2 regions of the Pseudacidovorax sp. 1753 genome follow, and region 1 is predicted to be linked to the other one. Evidence: predicted binding sites of a transcription regulator. Region 1 holds the regulator's gene; the other holds the start of a gene.

Region 1 (4,571 bases):
GTCACCGCCGACCCGGGCCAGCGCGGCTACTTCAAGCAGCGCCGCGATGGCGGCAACGACGAGTGGATCGAGGGCGAGGGCGAGGTCATCGAGTACGACGGCCGCGCCGACACCGTCAAGTTCATCCGTCGCGCCGTCATGCGCCGGCTGACCGGCACCACCGTCACCGACGAGACCTCCGGCCCGCTGATCACCTACAACCAGACCAACGACACCTTCACCGTCAATGGCGCCCCGCCGCCGCCGGGCGGCACCCAGCAGCCGGGCGGCCGCGTGCGGGCCATCCTGTCGCCGCGCAGCACCGAGCCCACGCAGGTGCCGGCCCCCGGCCCGCGCACCGGCGCGCCGCTGCGCCAGAGCGGCTCGCTGTCGGGCCAGAACGGGGGCAGCCGGTGAGCGTCGCGGTGCCGGCGGGCGGCAGCCGGCTGCAGGCGCGTGGCCTGCAGAAGAGCTACGGCAGCCGCAAGGTGGTCAAGAACGTCTCGCTCGACGTGCAGAAGGGCGAGGTCGTCGGCCTGCTGGGCCCCAACGGCGCCGGCAAGACCACGTCCTTCTACATGATCGTCGGCCTGGTGCGGGCCGATGCTGGCCAGATCAGCATCGACGGCGAGGCCGTGGAGCACATGCCCATCCACCGCCGGGCGCGCATGGGCCTGTCGTACCTGCCGCAGGAGGCGTCGATCTTCCGCAAGCTGACGGTGCAGGAGAACGTGCGCGCCGTGCTCGAGCTGCAGGAGGAGCCCGACGCCCGCGGTCGCATGGCGCCCCTCTCGCGCGATCGCATCGAGCAGCGCCTGTCCGAGCTGCTGGCCGACCTGCGCGTCGACCACCTGCGCGACTCGCCGGCGCTGGCGCTGTCGGGCGGCGAGCGGCGTCGCGTGGAGATCGCCCGCGCGCTGGCCACGCAGCCGCGCTTCATCCTGCTGGACGAGCCCTTCGCCGGCATCGACCCCATCGCCGTGATCGAGATCCAGCGGATCATCAGCTTCCTCAAGGAGCGCGGCATCGGCGTGCTGATTACCGACCACAACGTGCGCGAGACGCTGGGCATCTGCGACCACGCCTTCATCATCAGCGACGGCCAGGTGCTGGCGCAGGGCACGCCCTCCGAGATCGTCGACAACGCCGAGGTGCGCCGCGTGTACCTGGGCGAACACTTCCGGATGTAGCCAGGGTGCCTGTTTCCGCGTTCCGTCCTTCCGGCGCCCCTCCCATCCTGCCCGTGGCCGCGCACACCGTGGGAGGCCGTCCATGAAGCAGGGCCTGTCGCTGCGCGTCTCGCAGCATCTGGCGCTCACGCCGCAGCTGCAGCAGTCGATCCGGCTGCTGCAGCTCTCGACGCTGGAGCTGAGCCAGGAGGTCGAGCAGATGCTCGACGACAACCCCTTCCTGGAGCGTCTGGCCGAGGAGGCGCCGCGCGAGGAGTTCGGCCTGGAGGCGGCCGACGCCCCCGTGCCCCGCGACGAGCGCGAGGACGGCACCGACTACGCCGCCACGGCCAGCGCCAGCAGCACGTCGAGCAGCAGCAGCGACACCGCCGTGGCAGAGGCCGACGCGCCCGCCACCGAGAGCGTCGACGCCGAGCCCGACTGGGACGGCGACGGCACCGTGGAGTTCTCGCCCGACGACAGCGAATGGGGCGGCGACGCCCCGGCGCGCAACAACAGCAGCAGCCAGGACGACGACGAGCGCGCCGACGCCACCGAGCTGGCGCGCAGCCAGGAGTCGCTGCAGGCCCACCTGCACCGCCAGGCGCTGTCGCTGCGCCTCACGCCCGAGGACTCGGCCGCGCTGCGCTTCCTGATCGAATCGCTCAACGACGACGGCTACCTGGAGGATTCGCTCCCGGCCCTGGCCTCGGCCCTGGCCGGCGACGACAACGACGAGTTCGACGAGCTGATCCACCACTTCCAGGTGGCGCTGGGCCTGCTGCAGAGCCTGGACCCGCTGGGCGTGGGCGCGCGCGACCTGGGCGAATGCCTGGCCATCCAGCTGCGCGCCGGCGCCGACGCGGACGACAGCGACGAGGAAGACCAGGTCCGCAAGGTCGCCCTGGCCATCTGCAAGCAGCCCATGGACCTTCTGGCCAAGCGCGACTTCAAGCGCCTGGCCGTGCTCACCCGCAGCAACGAGGACCTGGTGCGCCAGGCGTCGCAACTGATCGCGCGGCTGGAGCCCAAGCCCGGGCGGCGCTTCGTCGATGTGGAGCGGCACGTGATCGTGCCCGACGTCATCGTCACCCGCAGCGGGCGCGGCAGCAACATCAAGTTCCGCGTGCAGCTCAACCCCGACGTGATGCCGCGGCTGCGCGTGCACGACATCTATGCCGGCGCGCTCAAGTCGCACAAGGGCGAGGGCAGCCAGGCCCTGAGCCAGCGGTTGCAGGAGGCGCGCTGGTTCATCAAGAACATCCAGCAGCGCTTCGACACCATCCTGCGCGTGTCCAACGCCATCGTGGAGCGGCAGAAGAACTTCTTCATCCACGGCGAGCTGGCCATGCGCCCGCTGGTGCTGCGCGAGATCGCCGACGAACTGGGCCTGCACGAGTCGACCATCAGCCGGGTGACCACCGCCAAGTACATGTCCACGCCCTTCGGTACGGTGGAGCTGAAGTACTTCTTCGGCTCTGCCCTGGGCACCGAGACCGGCGGCAATGCGTCCAGCACGGCCGTGCGGGCGCTGATCAAGCAGTTCGTCGGCTCGGAGAACGTCAAGAAGCCGCTGTCGGACAGCCAGATCTCGGACATGCTCAAGGAGCAGGGCATCGAATGCGCCCGCCGCACGGTGGCCAAGTACCGTGAGGCGCTGCGCATCGCGCCGGCCAACCTGCGCAAGGCGCTCTAGGAGCCGCCTTGTTCCTGGCCTGCACGCGGGCCGGGGCTTCCGATCGGCGTGCCGGCGAATCGCGGTGGCCGGCCACCTCATTTTTTCGGACGACGAAGCCGTGAACGAACTGATCCTTTTTCTGCCCTGCGCCGCCGGCGTGGAAGACCTCCTGGCCGCCGAGGTGCATGCCATCACTGGCCGCAGCGGCGACGACCTGCGGGTGCTGCGCGGCGGTGTGCGGGTGATGGGCGCCTGGCGCGACGTGCAGGCGCTCAACCTCAAGAGCCGGCTGGCGCAGCGGGTGCTGGTGCAGCTGGCGCACCGGCCCTATCGCAGCGAGGCCGACCTGTACGAAGCCGCCTCGGGCATCGCCTGGGAGATGTGGTTCCAGCCGCGCCAGACCTTCAAGGTCGAGCTCACGGCGCAGGGCAGCCCGCTCCAGAGCCTCAACTTCGCCACGCTCAAGATCAAGGACGCCATCGCCGACCGCTTCCGCGCCCGCGCCGGCGGCGTGCGGCCCAGCGTGGAGACGCGCTTTCCCGATGTGCGCGTCTTCGCCCACCTGACAGCCGAAGAGGTCACGCTCTACATCGACACCAGCGGCGAGCCGCTGTTCAAGCGCGGCTGGCGCGTGGACAAGGGCGACGCTCCGCTCAAGGAGACCCTGGCCGCGGCCATGCTGGCCGCCAGCGGCTGGTGGGATCCGGAAACCGGTGTGGTTTCCGAGCAGCCGCTGTACGACCCCTGCTGTGGCAGCGGCACCATTCCCATCGAGGCCGCGCTCCTGGCCGCCGGCGTGCCGGCCGGTGCCTCGCGGCGCTTCGGCTTCGAGGCGCTGCTGCTGCACCGCGCCGAACTCTGGCGCGCGATGCGCGAGGAGGCGCTGGCTCCCGCCGACGCGCGCGCTGCGGGCTCGGTGCGGGTCTTTGGCAGCGACGTGTCGCACCGCATGGTCGACTTCGCGCAGCGCAATGCCGAGCGCGCCGGCGTGGCCGACCGGCTGCAACTGCGCGGCGGTGACGCGCTGCAGCGCATGCCCCCGGTCGAGGGCGGCGGCGTGATCCTGCTCAACCCGCCGTATGGCGAGCGCATCGCCGTGGGCGGCGTCGCCGGCGCCAACGCGGGGCGGCGCGGGCCGGGCGGGCGCGAGGTGGCGCAGACCGAATCGGGCGCCGACGGCGGCGATGACTTCTTCCCGCAACTGGCCACGCACTGGAAGCGCAATTTCGCGGGCTGGACGGCCTGGGTGCTCACGCCCGACATGAAGCTGCCGCAGCGCATGCGCCTGAAGGAGTCGCGCCGCGTGCCGATGTGGAACGGCCCCATCGAATGCCGGCTGCTGCGCTTCGACATGGTGGCGGGTTCGGCGCGCACGGCGCCAGCGGCATGACGCCGCGTCAGGGACGCGCGCGGTGAGCCGCATGGCGGCGGACATGGGCGGGCCGGTCTCGTCGGCTGCGGGCGGTGCCGAGGTGGATGCCGCTGCGCAACCCGAAGTGACCGCCGTGGTCATCGACACCAACATCGTGCTCGACCTCTTCGTCTTCGACGATGCTGCCGCCAGGCCGCTGCGTGCGGCGCTGGAGGCCGGCCAGCACCGGTGGCTGGCGACGGCCCCGATGCGTGTCGAGCTGGCCCGCGTGCTGGACTATCCGCAGATCGCGCCGCGGCGGGCCTTCTACGGCCTGTCGGTGGACGACGTGCTGGCCTGTTTCGACCGGCATGCGCAGCTGCAGCCGCCTGCG
Region 2 (4,571 bases), on a different contig from region 1:
CGTCCGGACCCATCCAGAACCAGACCATGTGGGCCAGCGGGGTGTAGCTGAAGGTGAACCAGATCACCATGAACACCAGCACGCCGGAGAACTTGGCACGCTCGGCGAAGGCACCCACGATCAGGCAGCAGGTGATGCCGGCGAAGGTGGCCTGGAAGGCGGCGAACAGCAGCTCGGGGATGTAGACGCCCTTGCTGAAGGTCGCGCCGGGCGCGAAGGCGCCGGTGGCCGGGTCGAAGATGCCCTTCATGAACAGCCGGTCGAAGCCGCCGATGAAGGCGTTGCCCTCGGTGAAGGCCAGGCTGTAGCCATAGATGCACCACAGCACGACGATCAGCGAGAAGGTGACGAACACCTGCATCAGCACGCTGAGCATGTTCTTGCTGCGCACCAGGCCGCCGTAGAACAGGGCCAGGCCGGGGACGGTCATCAGGATCACGAGCAGCGTGGACACCAGCATCCAGGCCACGTCGCCCTTGTCGATCTTGGGAGCAGGTGCGGCAGCAGCGGCGGCATCGGCCGGTGCTGCAGCGGGTGCTGCGGCGGCGGGCGCGGCCGGAGCGGCGGCTGCAGGCGCAGCGGCGGCCGGCGCGGACGCCGCCGGGGCCTCGGTGCTGGCGGCGGGCGCCTGCGCGAAGCTGGACACGCCAGCCGTAAGGACGCTCAGGCCGAGCGCCAGGGATACAAGGAACTTCTTCATCTTGGTCTTTCTTGTGCCTTCTTCTGCTGCGTCGGTTTAGAGCGCCTCGCGGCCGGTCTCACCCGTGCGGATGCGGACGACCTGCTCCAGGTTGAACACGAAGATCTTGCCGTCGCCGATCTTGCCGGTGCGCGCAGCGCTTTCCACGGCCTCGATGACGCGGTCGACCAGCTCGTCGGCAACCGCCGCCTCGATCTTGACCTTGGGCAGGAAGTCGACGACGTATTCGGCACCGCGGTAGAGCTCGGTGTGGCCCTTCTGGCGGCCGAAGCCCTTCACCTCGGTCACGGTGATGCCCTGCACGCCGATGGCGGAAAGGGCCTCGCGCACCTCGTCGAGCTTGAAGGGTTTGATGATGGCTGTGATCAGCTTCACGATTTCTCTCCTCTGGGATGAACCGGGCGCGGCAGCCGCCGCGCCCACCTGTCGGCTGGCTGGCGCGACCTCAGAAGGTCTTGGTCAGCGTGGCGATGAAGCGTGCCTTGTTGGGCGACTCGCTGTAGGTGAAGGTGCCCAGGCCGATGGCGCTGTAGTCGTAGACGGCGGTGGTGGCCTGGTAGGCATCCTTCTTGTTGGCACCCACGATGGCGCCCGTCAGGCTCAGGCCGCCACCGAAGTCGTAGGTGGCACCCACGTTGTAGTCGACGTAGCTCTTGTAGGGCGTGTTGCGGCGGATGTCGCTGGACAGGTGCGTGTAGCCCACGGCGGCCTTGAGCGTCAGGTTGGGCAGCACGGCCTTGCTGTACGACACGTTCAGATAGCCGGTGCCGCGGCCCTTCCAGCCCGTGGTGCGGTTGCTGGCGAAGCCGAAGTAGTCCTTGGAGACGGTGCTGGAGTACTTGACGGTGAACGAGCCGATGGCGTCGTCGCTCCAGGTGGCGGCGCCGTACAGCTCGGTGGTGTTGCCGTTGCGGTTGCCCGGGTAGATGTAGGTCAGGGCACCGAAGTCGAGGTCGAAGGGGCCGGCCTTGAACTTGTAGCCGCCGTAGATGTCGCTCTCGATGGAATTGCCGGCGAGCCAGTTGACGCTGGAGTTCCAGTTGCCGACGTAGAAGCCGCTTTCGTGGGCGTAGTCAAAGCCGCCCTGGATGGCGGGCTTGAGGGCCTTGGTCTTGTAGTAGCCGTTGTTGCCGATGACGTCCTGGTCCTGGCCCCGGAACTTGTAGTTGGTGGTCAGCGAGATGTTGGCAGTGATGGGCGAGGCCTCGGGGGCAGCGGCGGGCGCCGTCTGGGCGCTGGCCGCACCGGCGGCAGCAGCCAGGCAGAAGGCAATCGTTGCCGTCTTGATCGTGGCCGGACGGATCTTCATCGGGTAACTCCTCGCAAGTGGTGTTCGTTGGAGTTCCCCTCAAAGCAGGGAGCGTGCCAAAAGACAGCCGCGTCCTACGCATGTGAAGTGCTCCACACCCCCACAAGAAAAATTCGCGAGCGCTTCATGCAGGGGCCGGGCTCCTGTTCAATGCATGAAACAGGATCGGTGCAACGCACCAAATCAGGGAGAAGATGAGCGATGAGCCTTTCTTTGGTGCAGACGCGCGCTTTGGTGGCGCTTGAATCGGCGCCAGTCACCGTCGAGGTGCATCTGGCCAATGGCCTGCCCAGCTTCACGCTGGTCGGATTGGCCGATGTGGAGGTCAAGGAGGCCCGCGAGCGGGTCCGCTCCGCCATCCAGAACTCGGGGCTGGCCTTTCCGCACGACCGCCGCATCACGGTGAACCTGGCGCCGGCCGACCTGCCGAAGGATTCCGGCCGCTTCGACCTGCCCATCGCACTGGGCATCCTCGCGGCGAGCGGGCAGATCGATGGGGCGCGACTCGCGGGCCACGAATTCGCGGGTGAGCTGTCGCTTTCGGGTGACCTGCGCCCCGTGCGCGGCGCCCTGGCCACCGCGCTGGCGGCCGAGGGCCCGTCGCCACGCCCCGTCCTGGTGCTGCCACTGGCCAGCGCGCGGGAGGCCGCGCTGGTCCCCGGCGCCGCGGTCTATGGCGCGGCGCACCTGCTCGATGTGGTGCGCCCCTTCCTGCCGCCCGACACGCTGGCGCAGGTGGAAGACGGCCCGGGCTGGGTGCGCATGGTTCCGCCAGAGCTGGCCGGTCATGCGCCCGACGGACCGGACCTGGCGGACGTGAAGGGCCAGGCCGCCGCTCGCCGCGCGCTGGAGATCGCGGCCGCCGGCGGCCACAGCCTGCTGATGGTCGGCCCACCCGGCGCCGGCAAGTCGATGCTGGCGCAGCGGCTGGCCGGCCTGCTGCCACCGATGGACGTGCAGGAGGCGCTGGAGAGCGCCGCCATCGCCAGCCTGGCCGGTCGCTTCGACCCGCAGCGCTTCATGCAGCGGGTGGTGGCCAGCCCGCATCACACGGCCAGCGCGGTGGCGCTGGTGGGGGGCGGCTCGCCGCCAAGGCCGGGCGAGATCTCGCTGGCGCACCATGGCGTGCTCTTCCTGGACGAACTGCCCGAATTCCCCCGCGCGGCCCTGGAAGCGCTGCGCGAGCCGCTGGAGAGCGGCACCATCTCCATCGTGCGCGCCGCGCGGCGGGCGCAATTCCCGGCGCGCTTCCAGCTGGTGGCGGCGATGAACCCCTGTCCCTGCGGCCATCTGGGCTCGCGCCTACATGCCTGCCGCTGCTCGCCCGACCAGGTGGCGCGCTACCAGGCGCGCATCAGCGGCCCGCTGCTGGACCGCATCGACCTGCATGTGGACGTGCAGGCCATCGACCCGCGGGAGCTGCTGGGCGCCCCCGCCGGCGAGTCGAGCGCCGCCGTACGCGAACGCGTGGCCGCGGCGCGCGCCATCGCGCTGCAGCGCCAGGGCAGTGCCAACCAGGCCCTGGCCGGCCAGGCGCTTGATGCCCATGCCGGCGCCGATGCCGCCGCCCTCGCCTTCCTGCAGAAGGCGGCCACGCGCCTGGGCTGGAGCGCACGGGCCACGCACCGCGCCTTGCGGGTGGCCCGCACCATCGCCGACCTGGCAGGTGCCGAGACCATCGGCGCCCTGCACGTGGGCGAGGCGATGCAATACCGGCGCACGCTGAGCGCGGCGCCCTGATCCGGCCGGCGTCAGTGCCCGGCCGGCGCGCCATGCCCCGGCGCCGCCCGCACCCGCGCCACCTGCGCGGGCAGGTCGGCCCAGGCCGGCGCCTGCGGGGCGAAGCGGGCGCGCATGTAGCCCGCCAGTTCGGCGACCTGCGCATCGTCCAGCGCGTCGCGGAAGGCGGGCATGAAGCCGATGTCCCGCGTGGGCGGCGTGCGCACGCCGTCGAGGATGGTGCGGATCAGGTTGTCGGGCCGGGTGCTGGTGAGCTGGCTGTTGAGGGCCAGCGGCACGTTGGCGCCCAGCAGCGTGGGGCCGTCGCCGTCGTGGTGGCAGGCGGCGCAGGCCGACTCGAACATGCGCTGGGGCGCGCCCAGCAACGCACCCTGCCCGGCCGCGGCACGCTGCACCGCCTGCGTGGCGATGGCCTGCGGATCGGCCGCGGGCGCCGGGTTGAAGCTGGCCAGGTAGGTGGCCATGGCACGCACGTCGGTGTCGGGCAGCTCCTGCAGCCCGTGGACGACCTCGGCCATGGGCCCGCCCGCGATGCCGTGCCGCGGCGAATGGCCGTGGCGCAGGTAGGCGTAGAGGCTGTCCGCATCCCAGGGCACGGCGTTGGTGGAGCGGGCCGTGAGGGCCGGCGCCTCCCAGCCGTCGATCAGCGCGCCGGACAGGAAGTCAGCGCCGGCTTTCTCCGCACCCAAGGTGTTGCGCGGGCTGTGGCAGGCGGCGCAGTGGCCCAGGCCGTTGACCAGGTAGGCGCCGCGGTTCCATTCGGCGCTCTGGCCGGCGACGGGCTGGTAGGGCGTGGCGTCGTGGAACAGGCCGTTCCAGCCG

What was found. The regulator sigma-54, encoded in region 1, starts transcription at its own class of promoters, with help from an activator protein. The targets are predictions, from matches to a motif close to TGGCANGNAANCTGCTTT.
Region 2: a site for sigma-54 is predicted at 2,051-2,068, ahead of ABIC63_RS07060 (TorF family putative porin). Genes of this name have one in related genera too.

Annotation. Positions count from the first base shown of each region.
Region 1 covers NZ_JBEPKY010000011.1:237,923-242,493, reverse strand. Annotated here, with positions in the region: gene lptA (lipopolysaccharide transport periplasmic protein LptA) at 1-396, shown strand, start outside; gene lptB (LPS export ABC transporter ATP-binding protein) at 393-1,169, shown strand; gene ABIC63_RS15905 (RNA polymerase factor sigma-54) at 1,252-2,844, shown strand; gene ABIC63_RS15900 (THUMP domain-containing class I SAM-dependent RNA methyltransferase) at 2,945-4,216, shown strand; gene ABIC63_RS15895 (PIN domain-containing protein) at 4,248-4,571, shown strand, end outside.
Region 2 covers NZ_JBEPKY010000004.1:276,914-281,484, reverse strand. Annotated here, with positions in the region: gene ABIC63_RS07070 (ammonium transporter) at 1-700, opposite strand, end outside; gene glnK (P-II family nitrogen regulator) at 737-1,075, opposite strand; gene ABIC63_RS07060 (TorF family putative porin) at 1,146-2,003, opposite strand; gene ABIC63_RS07055 (YifB family Mg chelatase-like AAA ATPase) at 2,211-3,749, shown strand; gene ABIC63_RS07050 (molybdopterin cofactor-binding domain-containing protein) at 3,761-4,571, opposite strand, start outside.